DNA from 2 places in the Cohaesibacter gelatinilyticus genome. Region 1 is predicted to be linked to the other one. Evidence: predicted binding sites of a transcription regulator. Region 1 holds the regulator's gene; the other holds the start of a gene.
What was found. The regulator PhoB, encoded in region 1, activates phosphate uptake and scavenging genes when phosphate is short. The targets are predictions, from matches to a motif close to TGTCATNNANCTGTCAT.
Positions count from the first base shown of each region.

Region 1 (7,604 bases):
GGGTGAAAAACACGGCACCCGTGAAGTCTTCGAGAAGAAAGTTCTTGCTGCTGGCTGTAAGAAAGCCGGTGCCATGGACCTCTACAAAGCCGAAGGCCTGGACAAGAAAGCCGCAAAGAAAGCTTGCTACAAAGTACGTAAAGACGGCAAGGCGGTTGATATTGATGGCGATTACACCGAGACCCTTGCTCGTATCGACAGCAACAAAACCGGCATCGGCGTTTTCGGTCTGGCTTTCTATGAAAACAACACCGACAAGCTGAAAGTTGCTCCGGTATCCGGTATTGCCCCGAATGCCGCTGTGATTGCTGATGGCACTTATCCCGTGTCTCGTCCGCTGTATTTCTATGTCAAGAAGGCTCATCTGGGTGTTATCCCTGGCCTGAAAGACTATGTTGAGTTCTTCATGTCTGACGACATGACAGGTGAAGGTTCTCCAACCGCCGAATATGGTCTGGTTCCTGCTCCTGCTGCCGAACGTAAGGAAATCAACGACACAATCGCCAAAGGCAAGACCCTTTAAGGTCATGCTTTTTACCCCTTGCGCGGTTATTTTCTGACTGCGCAAGGGTTCTTATTACGAAGCTCATGTTTTGAAGAAGACATTGTTGCTTCGGACCCTGCTGCTGGCAATTTATGCAAAAGGCACATCGTCTTTCGATCACCCAGGCAGCATCGTCGAACTCTCTCCTGCACGTCTCGAACTTTTCAAGTTTGGCAACGCGAGGCAGAGTTCATTTTTTTCGCGCGATCACCGCAAAGTATAGAGGCAGGTCGCTATGAGCCCTCTTTGGCTTTTGGCAGCAATCATTATTCTGGCACTTGCTGGTGCCATACTTGGTCGAACGCGTGCAATCAGCGCAGTTCATGGCGAAGTATCAGTCCTCCATTCCCGACCCGGCTATTACGGTTCCTATGTGTTCATCTGGACAGCGATTCCGGCTGCCATGTTCATGGCCTGCTTGCTTGTGGCCCAACCCTTCATCAACCGCTCCATTATTCACGATCATCTGAGCAATCAGTATGATTATGAATGCAAGCTCAGCTTGAGATTGGCCAACAACGATGGCACAAACCTGAAGTCAGGTGATGAAGACGCTCCCCAGATCTGTCGCGACTTCAAAGAATTCAGTGAGTTGGAGACCCGCCAGGATCTCGTTCAGGGGGTTGTTGGCAATGTAGCCGATGGCATGTCCTTGCTCAGCAAGGATGAGATGATCAAGCTGAAAGCTGGTCTGGTTGCCATCCGGCCATTGATGGCCCAAAAGGGTGTCGCTCTGGCGGAAGATGTGAGCGCCCCTATTGTCAGCGCCGGGCACCGTCTGATTGAAGCTCGGTCAACAACGCAGAACGTGCTTTATGGTGGCCTTGGAATTTTGCTGCTTGCCGGTTTCTTTGGCTCCTATTTCCGGATTCGTCCTGCTTTGCGGGCGCGCAATCTTGTCGAGGCCAATATAAAGATTGGTCTTATCATCGCATCCTCAATCGCCGTTCTGACGACTGTCGGCATTGTCTTGTCCATGTTGTTCGAGGCGCTGAATTTCTTTGAGCATGTGCCATTGATCGACTTCTTCTTCGGAACAGTCTGGGATCCGCGTTTCTCCTCCGCAGCATCAGAGGGAGGTGTAGAAGCTGGTCAGTTCGGTCTGATTCCGTTGCTATGGGGCACAATGTTCATCTCGTTGGTTGCCCTGCTTGTCGCGGTTCCGATCGGACTATTCGCAGCAATCTATATGGCGGAATATGCAACTCGTCCCGTTCGTGCTGTTGCCAAACCAATGCTGGAAATTCTGGCCGGTATTCCGACGATCGTTTATGGTTTCTTTGCATTGGTGACCGTTGGGCCGTTCCTGCGTGACGCTGGTGCTGCTGTTGGATTGACCATTTCTGCCAGTTCCGTTCTTACCGCAGGTTTCGTGATGGGGATCATGTTGATCCCGTTTATCTCGTCCCTATCGGACGATATCATCAGTGCTGTACCGCAGAGCTTGCGTGATGGCTCTCTCGGACTTGGTGCCACCAAGTCCGAAACCATCAAACAGGTTGTTATGCCGGCAGCACTTCCCGGAATTGTCGCCTCGGTCCTGTTGGCTGCATCTCGTGCCATTGGTGAGACCATGATTGTGGTCATGGCCGCTGGCATCGCAGCCAATCTTACTGCAAATCCATTTGAAGCCGTCACCACCGTTACGGTGAAGATTGTCTCTCAGCTTACCGGTGATCTGGAGTTCAACTCACCACAAACACTGGTGGCCTTTGCCCTCGGTATCACCCTCTTCTTCATCACATTGGGCTTGAATGTCTTCGCCTTGCATATCGTGCGTAAATATCGGGAGCAGTATGACTGATGACTGATCTGAGTGTTTCCCCAGCAACACCAGTTGCTGCAAATCAACCGCGCGACTATGGCCTCAAGAAGCGATATGCTCGAGAGGCACGGTTCAAACTCTATGGTGTCATTGCGATTGCCATGGGCCTATTGTTCCTGACCTTGTTGTTTTTGTCGATCATCACCAAAGGCTACACCGCCTTTGAGCAGACAAAAATTCAGCTCACAGTGAAACTGGATGAGAAAATTCTCGATCCATCAGGCAATCGAGATCCAAAGCAATTGGCAAAAGCCATCCGCTATAACAAAATCATCGAGCCCGCATTCTATGAGATGATTGGGCTTGATCCCAAAGACAAGGCGCAAAAGAAAGATCGCAAACTTGCCAAAAAGATCCTGTCTCGTGGCGCTGCCATTGAGCTGCGGGACATGGTGTTGGCCGATCCGAACCTGATCGGTACTTCCCAAACGATCTGGATCCTTGCTTCCGGCAATGTGGATTCCTTTGTCAAAGGGCAAATTTCCCGTGAGACCGATAATAAAAGCCGTCTGATCAAGGATAAGCAAATTGTCTGGATCGATACCATGCTTGATCAAGGTATCATGGACAAGAAGTTCAATACCGGTTTGTTCACTTTTGGTGCCTCGTCCCGTCCGGAGTCGGCTGGTATTGCGGTTGCGGTGATTGGTTCACTCTTCATGATGGGAATCGTGCTGGTATTGGCGCTTCCAATCGGAGTTGCTGCTTCCATTTATCTCGAAGAATTTGCCCCCAAGAATAAATGGACGGATCTGATTGAAGTGAACATCAACAATCTGGCTGCTGTTCCTTCCATCGTGTTCGGCCTTTTGGGACTTGCGGTTTTCATCAATTTTGCCGGCCTGCCACGATCCGCATCCATTGTCGGTGGTCTGGTTCTGACTTTGATGACGCTGCCAACTATCATCATCGCAACTCGCTCTGCTTTGAAAGCAGTCCCTCCATCCATCCGCGAAGCAGCTCTGGGGGTTGGCGCATCCAAGACGCAGACCATTTTCCACCATGTCTTGCCGTTGGCCTCCCCCGGGATCCTGACTGGCACCATCATTGGTCTGGCCCAGGCCCTTGGGGAGACAGCTCCACTTCTCATGATTGGCATGGTTGCCTTCGTGAAGGACATTCCAGTCAGCCCACTTGAGCCTGCTACGGCCCTGCCCGTACAGATTTATATGTGGGCAGGTGAAGCAGAGCGGGCTTTTGTTGAGCGCACCTCAGCCGCCATTCTTATCTTGTTGGCATTTCTTGCCATCATGAACATTTCTGCGGTGCTGTTGCGGCGCCGGTTCGAGCGCCGCTGGTAGATCCAGTTGGCAGGAAAGATTTGACGTTTTAGAAAAAGGCCTTGATCATGCAAGATATGACACCGATCAAAACAGCCGAAGCTACCCCGCGCCGCGCCATCAAGATGTCTGGCAAAGGGGTAACCGTCCATTACGGCGCCAAGCAGGCTCTGTTTGGCGTGGATCTGGCAATTGAAGAAAACCAGGTGACCTCGCTTATTGGTCCCTCAGGTTGTGGCAAATCCACTTTTCTTCGCTGCCTGAATCGGATGAATGATACCATCGACATCTGTAAAGTAGGTGGCGAAATCAAGTTGGGCGACACCAATATCTATAACTCCAAAGTGGATGTCGTGGAATTGCGGGCGCGGGTTGGAATGGTGTTCCAAAAACCCAACCCTTTTCCAAAGTCCATTTTTGAAAATATCGCCTATGGCCCACGCATTCACGGTCTATGCCGCGACAAGACCGATATGGAAGAGGTGGTCGTCTCATCCCTGCAAAAAGCTGGCCTGTTTGACGAAATCAAAGATCGTCTGGATGAACCTGGCACCGGTCTTTCCGGTGGCCAGCAGCAGCGTCTTTGCATCGCACGCGCCATTGCAGTGAGCCCGGAAGTCATCCTGATGGATGAACCTTGTTCGGCACTTGATCCCATTGCAACCGCAAAAGTGGAAGAATTGATTGATGAACTGCGTGAGAACTACACCATCGTCATCGTGACTCACTCGATGCAACAGGCGGCTCGTGTCTCGCAACGTACTGCATTTTTCCATTTGGGTAACATTGTCGAAGAGGGTCAGACCGAACAGATCTTCACGACCCCAAAGGACCAGCGGACCCAAGATTATATTACCGGCCGCTTTGGCTAGCAAACATCCTCAGGATTGGTCGTCATTCCATCATCCCCTGATGCACTGACCGACCTCCTGTGTGAAGGAGAGGCAAAACATGTCTGATCATATTGTCACATCTTACGATGAAGACCTGAAGGAGTTGGCCAGCAAGATCTCAGAAATGGGTGGGCGTGCCGAACGGTTGGTCGAAGACAGCATCAAGGCCCTTGTTCTGATGGACATGGCAGGGGCAGCGGAAGCTGTCGAGAAAGATGTCATCATCAACAGCATGGATCAGGAGATTGAAGAAAAAGCCGTCCTGACCATCGCCCGTCGTCAGCCAATGGCACAGGATTTGCGAGAGATTGTCTCTGCCTTGCGCATCTCTGTCGATCTGGAGCGGATTGCCGATTTGGGTAAGAATATTGCCCGCCGTACATTGGCTCTGGAAGGCAAGAACCAGCCCAAGCAGCTGGTGCATGGTATTGAACATATGGCCGAACTGACCCTTGCTCAGCTCCGTACCATTCTGGATGCCTATACAGCTCGTGACGACATGTCCGCCATTGCCGTCTGGCATAAGGACCGCGAAGTGGATGCGCTTTACAATTCTCTCTTCCGTGAATTCCTGACTTATATGATGGAAGATCCGCGCAACATATCCTTCTGCACGCATTTGCTGTTCTGTGCAAAGAATCTGGAACGTATTGGCGATCATGTCACCAATATTGCTGAAACCATTTACTATCTGAATACCGGCCTTCCTCTTGAGGATCGCCAGTTTAAAGAAGACGAACACCTGGATTTGGACTGATGACTCCGAGTGTCATGATTGTGGAAGATGAAGAAGCCCTTAGCCTTCTTCTGCGTTATAATCTTGAATCTGAGGGCTATCATGTGGAGGTGGTTTCTCGCGGAGACGAGGCTGAAAGCCGTCTCCATGAAACACTTCCTGATTTGCTGCTTCTGGACTGGATGTTGCCCGGCCTTTCCGGCATTGAACTATGTCGCCGGTTACGAACCAAGCCAAGAACACAAAAGCTACCCGTTATCATGCTCACGGCACGCGGCGAGGAATCCGAACGTATTCGAGGCCTTTCAACCGGTGCAGATGATTACGTCGTCAAACCGTTCTCAGTGCCGGAATTGATGGCGCGGGTTCGCGCCATGTTGCGCCGCGCCAGCCCGGATCTTGTCGCCACCACACTTAAAGCAGGCGACCTGGAACTGAACCGCGAAACGCACCGTGTCAAGCGTGCCAACCGCGAAATCAATCTCGGGCCAACCGAATATCGGTTGCTTGAATTTTTGATGCAAAATCCTGGCCGGGTCTATTCTCGCGAACAACTGCTGGATGGCGTTTGGGGACATGATGTCTATGTGGACGAACGCACGGTTGATGTCCATGTGGGGCGTCTGCGCAAGACCATCAATCGTGGCAAGGCCAAAGATCCCATTCGCACCGTGCGAGGATCTGGCTATAGTTTTGACGATCAGTTTGCCGCCGAATGAGTTTCACTCCACATCTTAAGAACAAAAAGGCCGCCAGAGTTCAATCTGGCGGCCTTTTTTTCGAATGGCAGTGGTTCAATTGCGTTTGGCCACTTCCCTCAAACCCTTTTTCTTCTTGTCGGGTCCTTTGGGCTTTGTCAGTACTATAAAGTCGGTACCCTGATAGGTGGTTTCCTGACTTTTCCCTTTGTCTGAAATCGCCAGCGAGGATCCTGCAATCAGCAGCGGAGCAATGCGATCTCGCACTTCTTGAGGGATGATCAGACGGTCCAGCACGGCTTCTGCAGCAACCAATCCATCATCTTGTTCAATAGCCTCGATCCCCACACGTTTTTGCATGTTCGGATGAATGCTGTCACCGAGGCTCAATGCCAGCCAATTGGCGTTGGTACGTGCATCATTGGTTTCACTGACCGTAAACAGATGCGCACCCAGCGGCTTTTGTGGATCCTTGAAGCGCAAGGGAGCATTGAAGAGTGGTTTAAATTTCTGGCGCACATAGATGTGGCCTTCGGGCACCAATCCCTTGCCCGCCCTGCTATACAGAGCTTGCAACAATGGGCGGTCAAATTTGCCGTTCCAGTGTGCTTTTTCTGCCGGACTATCTTCTCCGATAAAACGACGAACAGCTGCAATGGTATTGCGCCCGGCAATGCCATCAACTGCACCAGCGTCATAGCCTTGTTCATTTAGCTCATTCTGGATATCACGAACCAGTGTCGTGGTAGAGCGGCGTGTAATCAGGATGCGGACCGGCTTGAGCGTCTTGTGGCGCTTTTGAGCTTTTTTCTGTCTTGCCTTCCAACCGTGCAATGCATGGCGGCTCAACAGACGCATTTCCAATCCTTGGCTATCTTCCTCAAGAGAAGGCTTGATGTCGCTTTGGTCAATACCGGGTTGAAACAATACATTATGTTGAATTGGGCTCGGGGCCACCTCGCGTTCGGCTATCACGACATGCGCACCACGGTTCGTGAGCGAGAACAAGGTCTTGGCGAACGAATTAGGAAGCCGCACACAACCATGGGAGGCTGGATAGCGCGGAACGCTGTTTGAAGCATGCAATGCAATGCCCGACCAAGTGAGGCGCTGCATGAAGGGCATCGGCGCATTATTGTAAAGATTGGAGAAATGCCTACGGCGTTTTTCCAGGATAGAAAAAACTCCTGTCGGAGTCGTATGTCCACGTTTGCCTGTCGAAACGTGTGATTCTGCGATCACTTCCGTTCCTTTGAAAACCTGCAATCTTTGGTCTGCACGCGAAACAATAATCTGGATTGGACGCAAGTCCGGCTTGGCAGAGGTATCTGCGGCAAGGCCTGTTTCACTTGCAACTGCACCAATCGAAAAAGCTCCCAACATTAGCGGAGCCAGCATGGCAATTGATTTGTTCATCCCACTTTTCCCCATTATCCCAACTATACGCCCACCGGGATACCAATTTTGGTTTAATATCAAACAATCTTTGCGGGTGACGTTAGCATGAAACTATCGCCAAGCGGTTAATAGATATGTCTCTTGCAATTGCTTGCTTGTCATCTACTTCTGAATGCTCGACCAACAAGTTATCCTGACCCTTGTCACTTCTGAATATCCCTCGATTACTC
Region 1 is NZ_OBEL01000010.1:31,245-38,848, reverse strand. Features, by position in the region: gene CRO57_RS23595 (substrate-binding domain-containing protein) at 1-523, shown strand, start outside; gene pstC (phosphate ABC transporter permease subunit PstC) at 780-2,348, shown strand; gene pstA (phosphate ABC transporter permease PstA) at 2,348-3,670, shown strand; gene pstB (phosphate ABC transporter ATP-binding protein PstB) at 3,718-4,521, shown strand; gene phoU (phosphate signaling complex protein PhoU) at 4,601-5,299, shown strand; gene phoB (phosphate regulon transcriptional regulator PhoB) at 5,299-5,997, shown strand; gene CRO57_RS23565 (L,D-transpeptidase family protein) at 6,073-7,392, opposite strand.

Region 2 (7,604 bases), on a different contig from region 1:
AGACAGCTGGCAGTGGCATATGTATGACACTGTTAAGGGTTCTGACTGGCTTGGCGATACTGACGCCATGGAATATCTGACCCGTGAAGCGCCGGCAGCGGTTTACGAGCTGGAGCATTATGGTGTGCCATTCTCGCGTACCGAGGAAGGCAAGATCTATCAGCGTCCGTTCGGCGGTCACATGCAGAATTACGGTGAAGGTCCTCCGGTACAGCGCACTTGTGCTGCGGCCGACCGTACCGGTCACGCTATCCTGCACACCTTGTATGGCCAGAGCCTGCGCAACAATGCGGAATTCTATATTGAATATTTCGCGCTTGATCTGCTGCAGTCCGAAGATGGTCAGACCCAGGGCGTTGTAGCCTGGAACCTGGATGACGGCACCATTCATCGCTTCAATGCGAAAATGACTGTCATGGCAACAGGCGGTTATGGCCGTGCCTACTTCTCTGCAACCTCCGCCCACACCTGTACGGGTGACGGTGGTGGAATGGTGGCCCGTGCTGGCCTACCAATGCAGGATCTGGAATTCGTTCAGTTCCACCCAACCGGGATTTACGGCTCCGGCTGTCTGATCACCGAGGGTGCTCGTGGTGAGGGTGGCTATCTGGTCAACTCCGAAGGCGAGCGCTTCATGGAGCGGTATGCGCCAAGCGCGAAGGATCTGGCGTCTCGTGACGTTGTATCCCGCTGCATGACCATGGAAATTCGCGAAGGTCGCGGTGTTGGCCCTGATGGCGATCACATCTTCCTGCATTTGGATCACCTGGATCCGGAACTGCTGGCAGAGCGTTTGCCTGGTATTTCCGAATCCGCCAAGATCTTTGCCGGTGTTGATGTGACCAAGGCGCCAATTCCTGTGCTTCCGACTGTTCACTACAATATGGGTGGTATTCCGACCAACTATTGGGGTGAAGCTCTGAATGCGGATGGCGACAATCCAACCCGTATCCAGCCAGGTCTGATGGCCGTGGGTGAAGCCGGTTGTGCTTCTGTTCACGGAGCGAACCGTCTCGGTTCCAACTCTCTGATCGACCTTGTGGTGTTTGGCCGTGCGGCCGCTATCCGTGCCGGTCAGGTGGTGGATCGCGAAGCAGCCATCCCAACTGCCAATGAAGCGTCTTTCGAGAAGATCATGGATCGTTTCGATAATACCCGTTTTGCTGATGGTGGTACGCCTACTGCTGATCTTCGCCTGAAGATGCAAAAGAGCATGCAGAACAATGCTGCCGTGTTCCGGACCCAGGACACTTTGGAGCAGGGCTGCACCGAGATGAAAGATATCTGGGGTGAGATGAAAGATCTGAAAGTGACTGATCGGTCGCTGATCTGGAACTCCGATCTGATGGAAACGCTCGAGCTGCAGAACCTGATGCCAAACGCCATTCTGACTGTGAATGGCGCCGAGGCCCGCAAGGAAAGCCGCGGTGCGCATGCCCGTGAGGACTTCAAAGATGGTCCTTTGGCTGGTCGTAATGATGATGAGTGGCGCAAGCATACTCTGGCATGGGTTTCCGACGAAGGTGATGTGAAGCTTGATTATCGTCCTGTTGTTCTCGATCCGCTCACCACGGAAGAAGAAGGCGGGATTGATATGAAGAAGATCGCGCCGAAGGCACGTGTCTACTAAGATTTCATGCCGGACGCAACAATGTGTCCGGCTCTTTCGATATTTGATCTTGGTTCCATCGGCATGGGAGCAAGATGAGGACCGAACTAGCGGAGCGAGATTATGGTAGAACTTGCGCTGCCGAAGAATTCTAGAATGCAGGAAGGCAAGACTTGGCCGAAGCCCGAGGGTGCGACCAATGTCACAGAATTCCGCATTTATCGTTGGAACCCGGATGATGGCAAAAATCCGCAGATCGATACATTCTATGTCGATCGCGATGCCTGTGGTCCAATGGTGCTGGATGGGCTGCTCTATATCAAGAACAGTGTTGACCCGACCCTGACCTTGCGTCGTTCCTGCCGTGAGGGCATTTGTGGTTCTTGCGCCATGAATATCGACGGCACCAATACTCTGGCTTGTACCAAGGGTATAGATGAGTGCATATCAGACGTCGTGAAGGTTTATCCTTTGCCACATATGTCTGTTGTGAAAGATCTGGTTCCGGATTTGAACAATTTCTATGCACAGCATCGCTCCATTGAGCCTTACCTGAAAACGGTAACGCCGGAGCCGGAGACTGAATGGCTGCAATCTCGTGAAGATCGTGCCAAGCTGGATGGTCTTTATGAGTGTATTCTGTGTGCCTGCTGCTCGACTTCCTGCCCATCCTACTGGTGGAATGGAGATCGCTATCTTGGCCCATCGATCTTGTTGCAGGCCTATCGTTGGCTGATTGATAGTCGTGACGAATTTACTGGCGAGCGTCTGGACAATCTGGAAGATCCGTTCCGTCTGTATCGTTGTCACACGATCATGAATTGTTCCAAGGCTTGTCCGAAGGGTCTGAACCCTGCGAAGGCCATTGCCGAGATCAAGCGCATGTTGGTTGATCGCGAGATCTGACTTTCAGATAACGTTCAGCTTTATGTCTATAGATATCAGACACTGCCCGGTCAGAGGACCGGGCGGTGTTTTTGTTTTTGGGTATCAGGTCTTGAATTGAAAATCTTGCTTTTTGCTGAATGAGCGAAAGTTAAGGTGACATTGGTCTTGTAATTATCTAAAGGTGACCAAGATAAGGAAGGTCCGGAACAATACGAATGCCTAACTTTTGTTTGAAAAAGTGCTGGTATTGATGTTGGCTTTTGTATATGGAATGGGCCATTCATCGCTGTTGTGATTGGTAGAATTGTCATGCAAATGTCTAAAAGATGGGATACATCGCCCGTGACATTTGAAGATAGGGGCTGTTCTCATGCTGATTTTCATACCGCAAGATTGTCTTGTTCAAAGGCAAGTGTATGAGTTTGGTGTGGGTCAGGTTCAATATCCGGATCAGCTTTTAGCGATGTAGTCCCAAGGAGACTGTGATGCTACAAACGAATATTCTGTTTGTTGATGCGACCAATAATGGCCGTTCTATCATGGCGGAGGCTTATTTCAATCAGCATTGCCGTGGGCATTTGCGCGCCTTTAGTGCCGGAGCAAATCCGGATGCTGAACTGGATCGCCATATTCTCGAGATCCTGAAGGAAAATGACATCACTCCTGATGATTATTGTCCCAAACCGATCGATATCTTCTTGCAGCCCTATTCTCCGCGGATCGATATGATCGTCGGTTTTACACCAACCATTGATCAGTTTGTTTTGCCAATCTTTCCACATCAGCCTGAGATGACACATTTGCAGATCAAGCCTGTTGTGGAGCGTATGGAAACCGTCAGCCGCAAGCAAGCCGTGCGCGAGTGCTTTGCAGACATGCGTCTGGTGGTTGATCGTGCCCTGGCTTCTGGTCAGTTGCCTCGCAACGAGGCTGCCTGAATTCCTATCTTATTATCCACGATGTATGTTTGAGTGGCTTCTATAGTGCTTTAGGGCTGGACCTTGATGCATCAAGGTCCTAAGGTCTTGTCAATCTGAGCAGTATGGGTGCGTAACTGTGAATCAAAGTCCTTCTTGGTGCATGACGGGTGTGTTGACCAGCTTGTTGTTGGCAGGCTGTGCATCAAGTGGTTCTCTGGGGACATCGGATGCCAATCGCAGTATAGCTGTTCCTGTTTCATCGGTTGATCAGTCCAGCTTGCCGCCTCTCGATAACAGCGAAGCTGGCAAATTCTCTCAGTCCGATGATGGGTCCCTTGTTGTGGCGCAGGCAGCAAGTGAGTTGGTTGAAGAAGAGGCGGCAGCCTATCAATCATCAGAGCAGGCCAATCAGATTTCCAATCGAGTTGTGTCCGCGAATTCCAAAATGCTTGGAAGCTGGGTTGTGCAATCTCGAAGTGCCAAAACATCAGATCGTCTCAGCAAGTTGACTGCAATGGCCAATCGTTTGTTTGATCATTCCGAGAGCGCACGAAGCCAGATTTGTCAGGTGCAATTTGGTTCTGATCCGGTCGAAGGTGGATATAAGGCTGATGGGGCTGCGTCCTGTCCGACCATGTTGTTCATGTTGGAAAGCTGGCGTCCTTATGGTGACAAGGTGATTTTGAAAAATCACATGGGTGATGAAATCATGCGCCTTACTTCTCGTTCAGGCGACCTCTGGGTCGGGGTTGATGAGAAGGGCCAAACTTTCACTCTGAAACGCCCTGCTGGGAGCTGATCCTTTTGATCTGATTTCATTGAGGCATATAGCTTGTTATAGCCTTATAAAGACGAATTGTGTTTTCTTCCCGTTTCGTGGCATTTTGGTTAAGTAAATCAAGCTAGGCTTATTGTGGTCTTGATCTTTGATGACTATAGGTCAAGTCTTGAAACGTGCGACAAGGAGAGCTTTATGATTCGCTTTTTCATCATTGCTGGTGCTGGTTTGGCGCTTGCAGGATGCTCTTCCGCCGGATTGGATCGATTTGGTGGGCGAGCAGGCTCTTTGACGCCTGCGCCGACTGCTCCAGTGCAAAGCCAGAGCCTAACTCCTCTTAATCCAGCCAGTAATGTTGCCGGCAATGTGCAGCAGAATGGCGGTCAACCGATCAACAACGCTCTTGGAGCCGAGGCTGGCCTGCAAGATCAATTCACGCCCAATCAGCAAGTTGCCACCCTGAATGCTCCATCAAATGCCAGATCCCTGTCTCGTACAGATCTGCTCGGAGCGTGGACTTTGGCTTCTGGTGCCGAACAGTGCAAGTTGAATGTCAATCTGACCAGTTGGTCGGGTGGGTATCGTGCCTCGACCCGTGGTTGTCAGTCGTCCGAACTGCAGCGTGTGAATGCCTGGAACCTGAATGGCAATCAGGTTCTTTTGCTGGCCGAGGATGGTAGCACGATGGCGCAACTTTACTCCTCCAGTGCGGGGAGATTTGACGGGCAGATTCAAACAGATGGTCGTGCGGTTTCCTTCTTCCGATAGGAAGGGATTCGCTGGGCAATTGTTTGACTGGAAGAATGAATAAGACGGTGCAAGTCGACTTGATTGTCGGTTTTTACCGATCCCGGAGTTGGTATGTCCAGAACCGTATCGGGCCTTTATGATCTCAAGGTCGAGCATGGTGAAATTGATTTGGATGAAGCTCAGCGGTCGCTGGCTGTACATTTCGATGATCTGCTAGAACGCATTACCACCAGTCGTCTTGCCAACAAGCATTCCACGCTTGGCTGGCTGTTTGCCAAAAGGCAATCGCCTGAGACTGTCAAAGGACTTTACGTCTGGGGTGATGTAGGTCGTGGCAAGACCATGGTCATGGATCTGTTTTTCGAGGTTGCTCCGGTCAGGCGCAAAGGCCGTTTTCATTTTCATGAATTCATGCGTGATATGCATGCGCGCATCAAGCAGGCAAGGGCGGATATTGCTGCTGGCAAGATCAAGGGTGATGATCCGATCAAGCCGGTGGCCGAAGCCTTGGCGGATGAAGTGCGTCTTCTGTGTTTCGATGAATTCTCTGTTACCGATATTGCTGACGCCATGTTGCTTGGGCGGCTTTTCACACGATTGTTTGCCAAGGGTGTGGTAGTGGTCGCGACATCCAATGTGCAGCCGCGCAATCTCTATATGGATGGTTTGAACCGCCAGCTCTTTCTTCCTTTCATCGAATTGCTTTCAGAGCAATGTGAAATTCTGCAGCTGGAGTCACGAACCGATTTTCGCATGGAGAAACTGGGTGGTCAGCCCATTTATCTGCATCCACTGAATGAGGAGACGGATGAACGCATTCAATCCATGTGGGAGGCGTTGATCGAAGGGCCGCGTGCGCCAAGTGATGCGGTTTCCAACCAAGGACGCACCATTCATGTGCCGCAAGCCTATCATGGGCATGCCCGTTTTCACTTCAATGATCTATGCGCAACCCCCCTTGGTGCGTCGGATTACCTGAAATTATGTGATCTCTATCACACGATTGTTATGGAGGGCATTCCACAACTTGGCTTCACGAATCGTAACGAAGCGAAACGTTTTATCACGTTTATTGATACCCTTTATGACAATCATGTGCGCCTTATTGCTTCTGCACAGGCTTCCGCCTTTGAGCTTTACGTAGCGGAAAAGGGCACGGAAGCCTTTGAATTTGCACGCACCACCTCGCGTTTAATTGAGATGCAGTCAGACGAATATCTGTCTACAGGTGGTCATTTTTCCTGACGCTGACGTTAAGGTTATGTCCTCCTAAAATCTTATTTTTTTTGCAGAAATTCAACTATCTGCGACTTGAAAGCGCACCTCAAAAGCGGTAGTTACAGCCATCCATTCCCTCTTATGGGACAACCTTACGTTTGGGGAAACTACCTAAAATGGCGCGGAACAAAATTGCTTTGATCGGTGCGGGCCAAATCGGTGGCACGCTAGCTCATCTCGCTGGTCTGAAAGAACTGGGTGATGTCGTTCTTTTCGATATCGCTGAAGGCACTCCAGAGGGCAAGGCTCTCGATATTGCTGAATCAGCTCCTGTTGATGGCTTTGATGCGAAACTTTCCGGTACCCAGTCTTATGAAGCGATTGCTGGTGCTGATGTGGTGATTGTAACTGCAGGTGTTCCGCGCAAGCCGGGCATGAGCCGTGATGATCTGGTTGAAATCAACCTGAAAGTCATGCAACAGGTTGGTGCGGGCATTGCCAAATATGCTCCGGATGCTTTCGTGATTTGCATCACCAACCCACTGGATGCCATGGTTTGGGCCTTGCAGAAATTCTCGAATCTGCCAAAGAACAAGGTTGTTGGCATGGCGGGCGTTCTCGACTCAGCTCGTTTCCGTCACTTCCTGGCTGACAAATTCGACGTATCCGTCAAGGATGTGACCGCGTTTGTTCTGGGTGGCCATGGCGACACAATGGTTCCTCTGACCCGTTATTCCACTGTTGCTGGTATTCCTCTGACCGATCTGGTTAAGATGGGCTGGCTGACCCAGGAAGAACTGGATCAGATTGTACAGCGTACTCGTGATGGCGGTGCCGAGATCGTATCTCTTCTGAAAACCGGCTCTGCTTTCTACGCACCTGCCGCTTCCGCTATTCAGATGGCCGAATCTTATCTGAAAGATCAGAAGCGTGTTCTGCCATGTGCAGCGCATCTGTCTGGTGAATATGGTGTTGATGGTCTGTATTGCGGTGTTCCAACCGTTATCGGTGCTGGTGGCATCGAGCGTGTTGTCGAGATTGATCTGAATGGCGACGAGAAAGCCATGCTGGATCACTCCATTGATGCCGTGAAAGGCCTGGTTGAAGCTTGTCAGCGCATCTCTCCTGATCTGGCTGACTAAGTTCGATAAGATCTGTCCTGCCCGTCACTGTTTCGGGCAGGATCCTTTGATCAAAATGAGGAAGAATGATATGTCGGGAAACCAATGGGGCATGTCATTTCGGAGTGAAGGAGTGAAGCTCCCATGAACATTCATGAATATCAGGCAAAAGCGCTTCTGAAAGAATTTGGTGCCCCTGTTGCTGAGGGCGTGGCCATTTTCTCTGCAGACGAAGCTGCCGCTGCTGCAGACAAGCTGGGCGGTCCGCTTTGGGTTGTGAAATCCCAGATCCATGCCGGTGGCCGTGGTAAGGGTAAATT
Region 2 is NZ_OBEL01000003.1:42,989-50,592, reverse strand. Features, by position in the region: gene sdhA (succinate dehydrogenase flavoprotein subunit) at 1-1,630, shown strand, start outside; gene CRO57_RS14065 (succinate dehydrogenase iron-sulfur subunit) at 1,733-2,515, shown strand; gene CRO57_RS14060 (arsenate-mycothiol transferase ArsC) at 2,983-3,435, shown strand; gene CRO57_RS14055 (AprI/Inh family metalloprotease inhibitor) at 3,578-4,216, shown strand; gene CRO57_RS14050 (AprI/Inh family metalloprotease inhibitor) at 4,391-4,963, shown strand; gene zapE (cell division protein ZapE) at 5,057-6,190, shown strand; gene mdh (malate dehydrogenase) at 6,340-7,305, shown strand; gene sucC (ADP-forming succinate--CoA ligase subunit beta) at 7,429-7,604, shown strand, end outside.
Region 2: CRO57_RS14060 (arsenate-mycothiol transferase ArsC) is a predicted target of PhoB. The motif match lies at 2,803-2,819, and genes of this name have one in related genera.